4 regions of the Mameliella sp. LZ-28 genome follow, and region 1 is predicted to be linked to each of the others. Evidence: riboswitches for the same ligand, from Rfam matches in the RefSeq annotation. Region 1 holds a riboswitch; each other region holds the start of a gene.

Region 1 (3,445 bases):
GCGATCACCTTGTGAGCCAGTGCCGGGACGGGCAGGGCCAGCAGGCAGAGGACAAGCGCCAGCCGGATCATGCCTCGGCCTCCTTCATCGACAGGAAAAGGTCCGGTTTGACTTTGCGCGCCAGCAGGACCGCAAAGCCGGTCAACAGGCCCTCGATGACCATGATCGGCAGGTGGGCGACAAAGACAAGGTGCGCGACGGCGAGGAATTCGTCGCCCGAGAACATCAGCGAGAGGGCGACGAAGAGCGTCGTCAGGGCGGTGGCGCAGGCGCCGCCGATGCCGCCCCAGATCGCCGCCCCGACAGGACCGCCGCGCAGGATCAGCGGGCGGAAGACCAGCCCGACGAGGACCGCCGCAAGGGCGATATTGACGGTGTTCACCCCCAGCACGGTCAGCCCGCCAAAGCCGAAAAAGACCGCCTGCAGCACCAGTCCGACGAAAAGCGCCGGGAAGGCGGCCCAGCCGAGGATCAACCCGGCCAGACCGTTGAGGATGAGATGCACCGACGACGGACCCACGGGCACATGGATCAGCGAGGTCACGAAGAAACTGGCCGAAAGCACCCCGGCCGCCGGGATACGGTCCAGCGGCAGGGCGCGCAGGCCAAGGGCGATGCCCCCTGCCGCCGCCACCGCGCCGCCGATGACGACCGGGTTCGAGAGGGCTCCGTCGACGATGTGCATCTTGGGTTACTCCAGTTCCCAGGCGCGGATCCAGAGGACCGCGTCCTGGCTCAGCTCCTTGCCCTCATGTTCGGTCACCGGACCGGCGCCAAGGGCGGCAAAGCCCCAGTACCCGGCCTTGGGGATGCCGAAGGTGAAATAGCCGTTGGCGTCCGAGATCGCCACGACGGCCCCTCCGGGCGGCGGGCTGGCCACGGGGGCGGTGGCCGAGGATCCGTCCATGTCCGGTTCGGCCGCCATGTACTCGATCTCGATTTCCGCGCCGGCAACGGGTTCACCATTGGCCAGCACCTGCCCGGTGAAGGTGGACCCGGCGATGATGTTGTAGGGCTTGTTCAGGGGCAGGATCTCTGTGGGCAGGCCCACGGGCGCCATCCAGTCGGTCGGCAGCGTGTTGCGGTTCAGCACGGACTTGGTGAACTGCTGGATGTACTTGTCCTCGGATTCCTCGAAATAGGGCTGGGGCACCGTCACCAGCACATAGTCGCCAGACCGTTTCACCGGGACCGAACCGAGGAAGGCGGCAGCGGAATTGCTGGCGCCGGTAAAGGTGATCGGCTGCAGCGTGTCCATCAGGTCGGTCTTTTCGCCGCGATGAATGACATAGAACTCCTGCGGGCGCTCCAGGTCCATGACATGGCCGTTTTCGAAGGGGTGCCAGAACACCAGCTTGACCGGCACGTCACCGGGACGGTCGATCAGCGCGTCGGTGGTGTATTCCAGCAGGAAATGCGCGGGTGCCGCCGTGGGCAACGCCAGGAGCGCGCCAACAAGGGCCTGTTTTCCGAGGGTAAAAAAAGTCACTGATATCGTCCTTGTCCAGTCTGCGCCATCCCCGGCGCAATGCGGTGGAGACGTGGGACAAGGCGGCCGGGGTCCGAACAGGACACAGGCCAGACGCTCACCCCGACGTCCGGTGGAGCCGTGGCCATCTGGGCCGCGGGTGTCCGGCAGGTCTCCTGACTCGCGGGTCGTTGCCTGGGCCTGCCTTCCCGGATTGCTCCAGTGGCGTCTTGGCCCGGCTCTCCGCTTACAGTTGCGGGGGCAGTTGCCGGATTGGCGCGGATGCGCCGCACGGCATTCCCTCTTTCCCCCGGAAAGTCGCCTTTCCGGGACCGGTCACGGTTCTGTGTGTGACAGGTTCGCCAATGCGGGGCAATGGTCAAAGTGACATGCGCGGTCCCTCGTTCGGGTAGTTGGTTGACGGAACCGAGTCGGTGGCGGATAGCTGTCACAAAGCCGCTATCGCTAACGGGAGGACTGGGGCATGAAACGGTCACGCATCAACGCCATCATGACGGAGGCGGACGAGATGATCCGCCGCCACGGGTTCACCCTGCCGCCCTTTGCGCAATGGTCGCCAGAGGCCTTCGTGGCGCAGGCGGGCGCGGCGCGGCATGTCATCGACTCTCGTTGTGGTTGGGACATCACCGACTATGGCGCCGGGCGCTATGACGAGATGGGGCTGTTCCTGTTCACCCTGCGCAACGGGCTGCTGTCGGACCTGACCTCGGGGCGGGGGATGTGCTACGCGGAAAAGCTGCTGATCTCGAAACAGGACCAGCTTTCGCCGATGCACACCCATGTCATCAAGGCCGAGGACATCATCAACCGGGGCGGCGCGACACTGGTGGTGGAGCTGTACGGATCTGACGACCAGGGCGATTTCGCCGAGGATCGCGGCGGCACCGTGATGTGCGACGGGATCGTGCACGACTATGTGGCGGGCGAAAAGCTGCAACTGGCGCCGGGCGAAAGCGTGACCCTGCGGCCCGGCGACTGGCACGCCTTCTGGGGCGAGGGCGGCGACGTGCTGATCGGCGAGGTCAGCACCGTGAACGACGACGAGACCGACAACATCTTTCGTGAACCGATCGGGCGCTTTTCCGACATCGAGGAGGACGAGGCGCCGCTGCACCTGCTGGTCAGCGACTACAAGGCCTGGCTGGGGGCCTGAGGCCGGGACTTGCCAATGCGGGAGGCGGGCGCCACTCTGCGCCCGTCGGCAAGAGGGGGCAGGACATGCTGAGACGGGCACTAGGACAGGGCGGGCCGGAGGTATCGGCGCTGGGCATCGGGGCGATGTCCTTTGCGGGCTTTTACGGCGCGGTGAGCGAGGACGAGAGCCACGCGGTGCTGGATGCGGCGCTGGACGCCGGGGTCGATCACATCGACACCTCGAACGTCTATGGCATGGGCAAATCCGAAGAGATCATCGGCAGCTTCCTGAAACGCTACGCGGGCAAGGGCGGCACCCCGTTCCGCATCGCCACCAAGGCCGGGATCACCCGCGACCCGGACACGGGCGCGCGCATTTTCGACAATACCGCTGCCCATCTTGAGGCGGAGCTGGACAAGAGCCTGCAACGGCTGGGGCTGGAGCAGGTCGACCTGTTCTACGTCCACCGCCGCGATCCCCGGATCGAGATCGAGGAGGTGACGGAGTCGCTGGCGGCGCTGATCCGCAAGGGCAAGATCGCCTCTTTCGGCTATTCCGAGATTGCTCCCACCAGCCTGCGCCGTGCCGCTGCCGTGCATCCGGTGGCCGCCGTGCAATCGGAGTATTCGCTGCAGACGCGCCTGCCCGAGATGGGCCTGTTACAGGCCTGCGAAGAGCTGGGCGCCGCGCTGGTCGCCTTTTCGCCGGTGGGGCGGGCGCTCTTGTCCGATACGCCGCCGACGCCGGAACGGGTGGCGGCGGCGGGGTTCCTCAAGGTCAATCCGCGCTTCATCGGCGGCAACCTGGAACGCAACATCGCC
Region 2 (3,445 bases), on a different contig from region 1:
AGCAGCTTTTCGATCCGCCGCGCCTTCATCAGGTTGATGGCTTCCTCGCGGTCCGCCGGTTCGGTCAGGATCGCCAGGTTGTCACGGGTCATCATCGCGTGGACCGGCGTGCCGTCATTCTCGGCAAAGCGCATGTCGCGGTTGGTGACGATGCCGACGACGCGATGCGCCTCGTCGATCACCGGGAACCCGGTGAAGCCGTAGCGTTCGGTCAGCATCCGCGCGTCGCCCAGGGTCTGGTCCGGGCGCAGGGTGACGGGGTTGTAGACGATGCCGCTCTCGAACCGCTTGACCCGCCGCACTTCGCGCGCCTGCTCCTCGATCCCGAGGTTCTTGTGGATCACCCCGATGCCGCCGGCCTGCGCCATCGTGATCGCCATCCGGCTTTCGGTGACGGTGTCCATCGCGGAACTCAGAAGGGGGATGTTCAACGCAATCGACTTGGTCACTTGCGTCCGTGTGTCTGCCGTCGACGGCAACACGCTCGAGGCCGCGGGAACAAGCAGGACGTCATCGAAGGTCAGGGCCTCGCGAATCTCCATTGGGGCACTCCTTGGGAGGGATCGGTTGGCGCGTCCCTATCGCACGGGCAGCGGGGAAAGGAAAGAGCGCGCGGCACCGCGTCTCACCCCCCTGCCCCATGCGTGCCCGGCCATCGGTCTTCCATGATCAAGTCATCCAGATCCAGACGACGGCGCCAGCCCCGCGCCTGCAGTTCCGGCTGGGCAAAGGATTCTTCGATATGACCGACGCAAAGATAGGCGACAACCTCGACATGGTCGGGCAAGTTCAACAACGCCCGCAGGTCCTCTTGTCGAAAGATGCTGACCCAGCCGACGCCCAGCCCCTCGGCCCGCGCCGCCAGCCAGAGGTTCTGCACCGCGCAAACCGTGGAATACAGGTCCATGTCGCGGTTGTGCGTGCGCCCCAGCACCACCTTGCCCCCGCGTGTCCGGTCACAGGTCACGGCGATGTTCAGCGGCGCCTTCAGGATGCCTTCGAGCTTCAGCGCGGCGTATTGGCTTCGCTTCTCGCTATCGAACATGGCCTCGGCCTCGGCATTGGCCTGTTCAAAGGCGGCGTGAACCGCGCACCGACGGGCCGGATCGCGGATCAGGAGAAAGTTCCAGGGCTGCATGAAGCCAACCGAAGGTGCCGCGTGGGCGGCCTCCAGCACGCGGCGCAGCATCGCAGGGCAGATCGGATCGGGCAGGAATTCGTTGCGCACATCCCGGCGCGCATTGATGACGTCATAAAGCGCCTGGCGCTCGCAGGCGGCAAACTTGCGCGCTTTTTCGGGCGCAACTGGGGAATCGGGCATTCTTCGGCTCCGCAAAATGACAATGACCGGACGCTGTCCAAGGCGCCGGTCGATGCCGTCAGGCCGGTCTTCTGGCTTGGGGTCTGCCGGGGCGGACGCCTTCCCGGGGCTGCCCCCAGTGGCATCTGTCCGCTCCATCCCCCTTACAGCGGCGGGCCCGCGCCGGTCTTGCACCGGCTTCCCGATTCTCCCCTCGCGAGGCACCTGACGGACGCAGAATGCGACAGGCGGGCCGACGGGGCAATCGCTGATTCTGTCCCCGGAACGCGAAACAGGCGCCCAAAGGGGCGCCTGCAACGATCCATGACGGTCAAGACCCGGTCACTCTGACGCCGCGTCGGCCTTTTTCTTTTCCGCCTTCTCGACAGCCTCGCCGATGGCCTGCACCGACCAGGCGAAATCCACGTCCAGCGCCGTGTCGAACACCCAGTAATCGCGCGGAACGTAGAAATTCGCGGCATAGCCCGTGCCACGTCCGCCCCAGGCCGCAAGGCCGTGGCAGGTCATGCAGTTGGTCTGGATGCCCATGTCGGTCGTCGTCGTGGTCCAGCCACCCGCGCCGTCCGGGATCTGCACCGTCTCGGTGATCCCGATGACCGGCGTGCCGAAACCGGCCTCCAGGTATGGATTGAAGGCCGTCACCAGCGCGCCCACGTTCTTGCCGCCGACTAGCGGCTGGGCCGGCACCAGCATCGAATAGGCCGGCGCCATCGCGTAATGCGCCGCCTGTGTGGTCAACGTATCGGGCCGGGCCGATGCCACCGCTGCACTTGAGGGCGTGTTGGGCCGGGCGGCGTCCGCCTCCCACCAGAAGGTCTGCCAGGTCCACTGCGTCGTCTCGCGAGAGGTGACATGCATGGCCACCAGCAGAGCGATAGAGGTCTCTCCGTCGGTCAGGTCGCGGCTGTCCCCCGTCGACTTGTTGACGAAAGCGGCATCCTCTTTTTTCAGGTCCACGGCGATAAAATCATCGACGGAATAGATGTTCCCCTCGGACGGGCTCTTGCAGTTCACGTCGACCCCGGTCGAGGTTGTCGGCCCCTCGAGGTCGAGATCGACATAGACGCATTGCTGCCAGAGCGTCTCTGGATAGCCGCCCTGTTTCATATCCGGGGTCCAGTTGGCCAGGTCCGGCTCTCCGGGCCAGGCGGTGAAGGCGTACAGCCTGCGGGTCTGGCCATCCGCGCCGGTCCACTCGGTGATGCGATCATCGGTGATCAGCTTGTAGACCGGCTTGACGTTCACCGCCGCATCGGGAAAGCGCACCTTGTCGCCCTGTTCTAGCAGCCGGTCCAGCACCTCCGGTTTACCTGTGCCGGTGTCCAGCAGGTATTGCGCCGAGGGCGGGCTGTAGGCCACGTTTTCCAACACATCTGTATTGACGATGATCCCCGCGGCATTTTTAACCGGCTCGGTCCCGTCCTTCTTTTCCTGCGCGGCGTTGGCCAGGAAACCGTCCACCAGCCCGTGCTTGAACATCTGGTTCGATTCGCCCAGCCGGAACTGATCTACGGGTGACTCGCCGGTGAAGACGTCGATCACATCCGCCTTGGTCAGCCAGGTCTGATAGGTCAGCCGGGCATAGGCGCCCTCCCCCTCGACAGGTTTCGTCAGTCCGGCCCAGATCCCCCAGGCGTGGGCATGGATCGCGTCACTGTTTTGCGGCTCCGCCCGGATCCAGGCGTCGATCTCGGCCTCGGGCGTCGGGAAGCGGACACCCGGCGCGGGTTCCGCAGGCATGTCGACGCCATAGTCCTGCGCCAGGGCCGTCAGCGGCAGCCCTGCCAGCGCCAAGGCCAACAACGGCCGACTCTTGTTAAACGAGTTCATTTCAGTCCCTCCAGTGCAATCAAAGATTGTATCCACATTACGCAGGGTAAGGCATTGCAACGTGTACTCAAGAGGAACTTATCAACCTTAGCGATTATTCGACCCTCGACGCGCAATGCCCCTTGTTGCGCGCGCCCCTCCGACTAGGCTGGCGCCAATCAAGGAGAGCCTCATGAGTCACGGTTACGAATCCGGTCGGCTGAACCTTCCGTTCACCGGCATCTGCACCTTTGCCAGGGCCCCCTACCAGCCCGACTGGTCCAGCCTGCAGGCCGATGCGGCAATCCTTGGCGC
Region 3 (3,445 bases), on a different contig from region 1:
TTTGGCGCGCTTATGGCCAAGGCGACCCAGACCCGTGCCTACACGGACGAAATCGTGCTGTCGCTGGCCCAGGGGCTGATGAAACTGTTGATCGTCGTCGGGGCGGTGATCGGCTGCGCCGATGTTGCCGGCCTGCCGTACGAGGGGGTCCTGACCGGTCTGGGGATCGGTGGCGTGGCCCTGGCCTTTGCCGCACGCGAAACCGTGTCCAACATCATAGGCGGCGCGATCCTTCTGTCGGACCGCCCCTTCCGCAAGGGCGACCTGGTCGAGGCAGCCAACACGCTGGCCGTGATCGAGACGGTGGGCCTGCGGTCGACGCGCCTGCGCAAGCTGGACGACACCCTGATGATCGTGCCCAACGCCCAGCTTTCGGACCAGGTGATATCCAACTGGGGCAGCCGGCGGAGGCGTCGCGTGCTGATGAAGATCGGCCTCACCTACGAAACCCCGCGTGCGCAACTGGAACAGTTCGTGGCGCGGCTGATGGAGATCTACCGCGATCAGCCGGAGGCCGAGACAGACAATGTGACCATCGGCATCAAGTCGCTTGGCCCCCACAGCATCGACATCGAGCTATGGGGGCACTTTCGCGTCTTCAGCTACGAGGCGCAGATCGCCGCGCAACAGGCGCTGATCCTCGACATCCTGTCCCTGGCCGAAGAGTTGGGCGTCAGCTTTGCCTATCCGACGCAGACCGTGCACCTGGCCGCGGACAATGGCGGGGTCCCGACCACGGCATAGACTGCGGCCAAAGGCTCCGGTCAGATCGACAACCGCCGTTTCCGGGCGCCTCCGCGCCTTTGCGGCTGTGGCAAGGGTAGATCCAGCGGCACCGCTGGACGGCGGATGGATTGGTGCAGCAGGTCGCAGAACACCGCCACCGCCGGATCCGTGCCGGCAAAGGGCTGGGCCCGCATCCAGGCACGCACAGCTTCTTCCTCGTAGCTTGCGCAGCCCGGCAGGCTGCCAAGCCATTGCATGTAGCCCATGCTTGCCAGTTCCCGGGCCCGTTCCGGTGTTTCGGCCCGTGTCTGTAAAAGGGTCAGCACCCGTTCGATCGTCATCGCGCCCTCCGCGCAAAGCTGGGGCGGGGATCATGGATCGGCGGCAGGACGGGCGGCAGGTTGCCATTCGTCTTTCGCGTCTCCGGGGCACCCCGCCCGGGTTGAGTGGCTTGGGCGCAGGGCGCCCGGCGATGGCAGGTCTCCTGACTTGCGGGTCAAGGCGCAGTCCCGAACCTTCCCGGGCCGTGCGGCCCAGTGGTCACTTCGGGATGGCTCGCCGCTTACAGTTGCGGGGGCAGTCGCGGATTTGGGGCATGGCCCCGCACCGCGTTCCCTTTTCAGACCGCGCGGACGCGGTCACCATCACAGGCCAAAGTGGCGCAGCATCTTGCCGCGGTCAAGCGGTTCGCGCCCCGGACCATCGCTTGTGCCAGAGCGTCGCAGGCGACAGACTGCGGGCGTGGGCCAGATCACCGTCAAACAACTCGAAGCCTTCGTGCAGGTGGCCGACCTGGCCAGTTTCCACCGCGCGGCGGAACGGCTGAACACCACGCAGCCCAATATCTCGACCCGGATTTCGGCGCTTGAATCGCTGCTGCGGCTGCGCCTTTTCAACCGCGATGCCGGGTCGCTCCGGCTGACGCCGACGGGGCGCAAGATACTGCCCCGCGCCCGGGCCGTGCTGACCGCGATGGACGGCTTCCTGGCCGCAGCCGGAGAGGATCATCTGTTCGAGGGCGTGCTGCGCCTCGGCGTGACAGAGATGATCTGTGCACAGCTGGCTGGGTCCATTCCTGCGCGTCCTCAAGGACCGGTTTCCGGCCATCGACGTGGAACTGACCGTGGACCTCTCGGCCAGCCTTTCGCCGTCGCTGTTCAGCCGGGGGCTGGACCTGACGCTGCAAAGCGGGCCGTTCGGACGGCAGATCTCGGGCGGCGTGGACCTCGGCGAGTTTCCGCAGGTCTGGGTCGCGGCGCCGGGGCTGGGCTTGCAGGGTCGCGCGTTGAGCCTGCGCGACATCGCGCGGCACCCGGTGCTGACCCATGCGCACGGCACCCTGCCCATCGAGCAGTTGCGCGACCATATCGCGACCAGGCGGCTGGTGCCACTGCGTTACCTCTGGGTGCCGGACCCACTGCGATTTCGCGCACGCTACGACGCCGGTCTGGCGCCCTCCTATGTCATGCGCGCGGCGGAACTGGCGCAAGAGGTGGCCCGGGCGCATCTGGAGGCGGCCGAGGATCAGGAAAAGCGATCCTCTTGATCCGATCAAATAATTGGATTGCATTGCGGTGGCTCGCTAGGTTTCCCGGTATCGCTGACAGGAGCCTTTCATGCCCGAACCACAGTATCGCCTTGGCGTCGACATCGGCGGCACCTTCACCGACGTGGTGCTGGAAGGACCGGATGGGCTGACCTCGACCAAGGTGCTGACCACCTACGCCGCTCCGGAAGAGGCCATTGTCGAGGGGCTGCACCGGGTCTGTGACCTGGCGGGCGTGGGGCCCGGGCGGATTTCCCAGGTGATCCACGGCACGACTTTGGCCACCAATGCCCTGATCGAGCGGCGCGGCGCGAAAACCGCGTTGGTCACGACCGAGGGCTTTCGCGACGTGATCGAGATGCGCACCGAAAGCCGGTTCGAGCAATACGACCTGAACCTCGTGCTGCCCGAGCCTCTCCTGCCCCGCAACCGGCGATACACGCTGCGCGAACGCATGGACGCGGATGGCGGCGTGCTGATCCCGCTGGACCGGGCCGAGGTCGAGGCCCTGGCCGACAGGCTGCGCGCGGGGGGCTATGACAGCGTGGCCGTTGGCCTGTTGCACGCCTATGCCAACGACGCGCATGAGCGCATGGTGGCCGAGGTGCTGGCCGAAGCTTTGCCGGGTGTGGATGTCTCGCTGTCCTCCGAAGTCTCGCCGCAGATGCGCGAATACGAGCGATTCAACACCACAATCGCCAATGCCTATATCCGCCCGCTGATGGCGTCCTACCTTGGTCGCCTGAAGGATCGCCTGGCACATGAGGGCGCGGCGTGCCCGGTCTTCCTGATGCATTCGGGCGGCGGCATCCTCTCGCTGGAAATGGCGACGAAATTCCCGGTGCGGCTGGTCGAAAGCGGCCCCGCCGGGGGCGCGATCTTTGCGGCCGAGATTGCCGCGCGGCACGGGCTGGACCGGGTGCTGAGCTTCGACATGGGCGGGACGACGGCCAAGATCTGCCTGATCCGCGACATGGCACCCAAGACGGCGCGGGTTTTCGAGGTGGCGCGCAGTTACCGGTTCAAGAAGGGGTCCGGGATGCCAATCTCGATCCCGGTGATCGACATGGTCGAAATCGGCGCCGGCGGCGGGTCGCTGGCCTCGGTGGATGCGATGAACCAGATCCGCGTCGGCCCGGAAAGCGCCGGGTCCGAACCCGGCCCGGCCTGTTA
Region 4 (3,445 bases), on a different contig from region 1:
AGGACGCGCGGTATGCGCCACTGCCAGACGATCAGGGACAGTCCTCGCGGGGCGGTCTCATCCCGCATCAGGATGGCAAACCGGTCGGCCCAGGAGATCTGGGCCGTGCCCCAAAGGACACCGGCCAGGGCCACGAACAGCAGCCCCCCAAGGGTCGCGACCAACAGGATCGGAAACCGGGCGGGCACTTAGTCCAATGCCTTGAGCTGCGCATTCACACGCTCGACCCCATCGGCGAAGCGCATGCCAAGCAGGGTCTCCGAGAAGGGCACGACCACGTAGCGACCGTTCCTGACCGCCGACAGCTCTGCCAGTACCGGATCGTTTTCCAGGTAGGCCCGTTTGTCCGCAGCAGTAGACCAATCCGCCTCGATCAGCAGGATCACCTCGGGATCGGCGGCGACGACGCGTTCCCACGAAAGGTCGATCCAGGTGCCATGAACCTCGGAACTGATGCTGTGCAGGCCGGCAGTACGGGCCAGCAGCGCCGGGCCGCCGCAACAGCCGATGGAATAGGGCGTATCCGTCCCGCTGTCATAGATGAACGCGGTCCGGCCACCGCCCGCCGGGTCATTCTGAACCGCGTCGATGCGCGCCCGGGTTTCGGCGATCAGCGCGTCGGCACGGTCCGCCACGCCAAAGATGTCACCGATCACCTCGATGTCGCGCAGGATCGGGGCCTGTGTCAGGGGAACGTCCTTCGGATGCGCGGCCTTGCAGGAGGCATCGGCCAGATAGGTGCCCACCCCCAGGTCATGCCACTTTTGCGCGGCACCCAGGTTGTCCTCGGAAAAGGCGGAACCGAATCCCGCGAACAGGAAGTCAGGCTCTTGCGCAAGGACGACCTCGGCGGCGGGGTATTTCTCTGCCAGCACGGGCACGCTGTCATAGGCCGCTCCCCATTGCTCGGGGATGGCGTCGTCCATGTAGGCGGTTCCGACCATCCGGTCCTGCAGGCCAAGCGCCAGCATGACCTCGGTGGCCTGCTGGTTGAGCGTGATCGCCCGGCTGGGGGGCGCGTCATAGGTAAAGGACGCGCCGCAGCTTTCGACAGTCACCGGGTCCGCTACAGCCGCTCCGGCGGCCATTGCAAGGACGAAACTGAGTTTAAACGGGTTCATGGGTGTCTCCGGTCCTGTGAATCAAAAGATGTCGGGGGATTGCGCCGGCGCCGATCGCCTTGGTGACGACCGCGCGAACATCGGCCACGTCGGTCACCCGGTACCAATGGCCTTCGGGGTAGTGCACGATCACCGGGCCGGCGTTGCAGGGAAACAGGCAACCGGTCGTCGTCACGAGGCAGTCGGCGCTGACGCCCGCCCGGCGCAGTTCGGCCTTGAGAACATCGGCCAGATGAGGCGCGTCCTTGAGGTGGCAACGCGGACCGGCACAGACCAGCAGGTGATGGCGAAACTCCGGCGGCGCATCCCAGCCCTTGCCCAACTCGCCGTCCGGCAAAGGGGCGATGCGCGATGCCGGGACCCGCGCCCGCGCGGCATTCCGCACCAAGCCGGCGTCTTCCTCTGCCGGGCGCGCAAAAAACAGCTCGGGCGCCGCTTCGCCGCGCTTGTGCAACCAGCTTGCCGCCGCCCCGGGCAGCCACCGTTCCAGGCTTTGTGAAAACGGCAAGCCGATGGGCCGCAGCTGAATCCGGCTGGCGCCCTCGGCGGCAAGGGCGTCCAGCACCCGCCAGAGGTTCTGCCCCTCGCCTTCGAGACGCAGGGCGACCGCATGGCACGGGGCTTCCTGAACCAGAGCATCGGCCAGCTTGCGGAACCGGGTGGCGCTGACGTAACTCGCTGAAATCAGGAATACATATGCGTCCATGCCCAGCCCTCGTTCAGAGGAAACAGGCAAGCGCACGGGACCGGGCCCTGTGGAACTGTCATCTTGTCCTCCTCGGGCCCGCCGCCCGATTGGTTGCGATCAATTGATGGCAGGTCTCCTGACTCGCGGATCAAAGCGCGCCGTCCCTTCCCGGATCGCAGTCGATCCAGTGGATTGACGGGTTGCTCACCGCTTACAGTTGCGGGGGCAGTCACGGAATTGAGAGAGGTCTCTCGCACCGTGTTCCCTTTTCAGCCGCTCCGGGGTTGACCCGAACGCAGCACCATCGCCGCAACTGGTGACATGGAAAACCATCACTGTCCAGAACCTTCGCCGCCCCGTCGCGGAAACCGGCCGGCAGTCATGTCCCTGCGCGCGGCAGGGTCGCCGTCGCTGTCACGGGGACGATTTTCGCGGTGAACCGCCCTGCGTTCCGAAGATGTCTGATCTGGAGGTTCGCGCCATCCTCGGTCAAGTAGGGAGCGCGAGTCAGGCAGCAGTGGACCCTTTCATGATCAAGGATTTTTCGTTTTCGGCACTCAACATGGGGGTGTTGGCCACCTTCGTCGGCTATGCGGCCTCCTTTGCGATCGTTCTGGCCGGGCTGACGGCAATGGGCGCCTCGGAGACCCAGGCCGCGACCGGCCTGTTCTTTGCGACCATCGGCATGGGGATCTGCAGTATCTGGCTGCCCATCGTCACGCGCACCCCCGCCGCGGTTGCCTGGTCGACACCCGGCGCCGCCTTTCTTGCGGCAACGGCGATGCTGGCCGGAGGGTTCGGCGAGGCGGTAGGTGCCCTGATCATCTGCGCCCTGCTGATCGTCCTGACAGGGGTCATCCCCGGCCTGGGGCGCGCCGTCGCGGCAATCCCCAAGCCGATTGCAAGCGCGCTGCTGGCCGGGGTCCTGCTGAAGCTCTGTCTTGCGCCGGCGCTTGCGCTCGGGAACCTGCCACTGCTGGTCCTGCCCATCGTCGTGGCCTGGGTCGTGGGCCTGGCCTGGAATCGCCTGGCCGCGATGCCGCTTGCGGTGGCAGCCTTTGTCCTGGTGCTGTTCCTGGGGGTCGACCCGTCGGCACGTACCGACGCGTCTGCGATCAACTGGGGCCCGGTGCTCGATATCGTGCCGCCCAGCTTTTCCCCGCTCTCGGCAATCTCTGTGGCCTTGCCGCTCTACCTGATCACGATGGCGGGGCAGAATATTCCGGGCTTCGCGGTGCTCGAGCTGAACGGCTATGGCGTCAACCGCCCCTTCCTGCTGCGCAGCACCGGCATCGTCAGCCTGCTCATCGCCCCTTTCGGCGCGATCCCGGTCAACATGTCGGCGATCACCGCCTCGATGATGGCCGGAGAGGACGCCGGGCGCGACCCGTCCGGCCGTTACTGGGCGGCCATTATCTCGGGTGTCTGCTATGTCGCGCTCGCCTTTGCCGCGACAGGTGTCACCGCGATGGCCAGCATTGCGCCGACAGAGGTCATCACCGCCGTTGCCGGTCTGGCGCTGATACCCGCCTTTGTTGCCGCGACAACCGCCGCGTTTTCCCGCGCCGACCAGCTGGAGGCCCCGGCCCTGACCTTCCTGATCGCTGGCAGCGGCATGTCGATGTTGGGGATCAGC

Evidence for each region. Region 1 has a riboswitch for cobalamin ahead of G9Q80_RS05315 (DUF4198 domain-containing protein). Riboswitches for the same ligand answer to the same signal wherever they lie in the genome.
Region 2: it holds a riboswitch for cobalamin, as region 1 does, so the genes downstream of both, bluB (5,6-dimethylbenzimidazole synthase) here and G9Q80_RS05315 (DUF4198 domain-containing protein) in region 1, are expected to answer to the same signal.
Region 3: it holds a riboswitch for cobalamin, as region 1 does, so the genes downstream of both, G9Q80_RS10840 (hypothetical protein) here and G9Q80_RS05315 (DUF4198 domain-containing protein) in region 1, are expected to answer to the same signal.
Region 4: it holds a riboswitch for cobalamin, as region 1 does, so the genes downstream of both, G9Q80_RS07290 ((2Fe-2S) ferredoxin domain-containing protein) here and G9Q80_RS05315 (DUF4198 domain-containing protein) in region 1, are expected to answer to the same signal.

What each region holds. Positions count from the first base shown of each region.
Region 1 is NZ_JAANYX010000008.1:38,603-42,047, forward strand. It holds gene G9Q80_RS05305 (NikL family nickel/cobalt ECF transporter subunit) at 1-71, opposite strand, end outside; gene cbiM (cobalt transporter CbiM) at 68-685, opposite strand; gene G9Q80_RS05315 (DUF4198 domain-containing protein) at 692-1,489, opposite strand; cobalamin riboswitch at 1,618-1,820, opposite strand; gene G9Q80_RS05320 (D-lyxose/D-mannose family sugar isomerase) at 1,953-2,642, shown strand; gene G9Q80_RS05325 (aldo/keto reductase) at 2,708-3,445, shown strand, end outside.
Region 2 is NZ_JAANYX010000011.1:67,634-71,078, reverse strand. It holds gene guaB (IMP dehydrogenase) at 1-542, opposite strand, end outside; gene bluB (5,6-dimethylbenzimidazole synthase) at 626-1,321, opposite strand; cobalamin riboswitch at 1,366-1,544, opposite strand; gene G9Q80_RS06945 (hypothetical protein) at 1,643-3,151, opposite strand; gene G9Q80_RS06940 (agmatinase) at 3,324-3,445, shown strand, end outside.
Region 3 is NZ_JAANYX010000012.1:52,172-55,616, forward strand. It holds gene G9Q80_RS10835 (mechanosensitive ion channel family protein) at 1-744, shown strand, start outside; gene G9Q80_RS10840 (hypothetical protein) at 765-1,067, opposite strand; cobalamin riboswitch at 1,184-1,387, opposite strand; partial or broken gene G9Q80_RS28575 (helix-turn-helix domain-containing protein) at 1,510-1,602, shown strand; gene G9Q80_RS28160 (LysR substrate-binding domain-containing protein) at 1,778-2,272, shown strand; gene G9Q80_RS10850 (hydantoinase/oxoprolinase family protein) at 2,343-3,445, shown strand, end outside.
Region 4 is NZ_JAANYX010000011.1:147,547-150,991, reverse strand. It holds gene G9Q80_RS07300 (FecCD family ABC transporter permease) at 1-188, opposite strand, end outside; gene G9Q80_RS07295 (ABC transporter substrate-binding protein) at 189-1,121, opposite strand; gene G9Q80_RS07290 ((2Fe-2S) ferredoxin domain-containing protein) at 1,108-1,827, opposite strand; cobalamin riboswitch at 1,919-2,130, opposite strand; gene G9Q80_RS07285 (benzoate/H(+) symporter BenE family transporter) at 2,339-3,445, shown strand, end outside.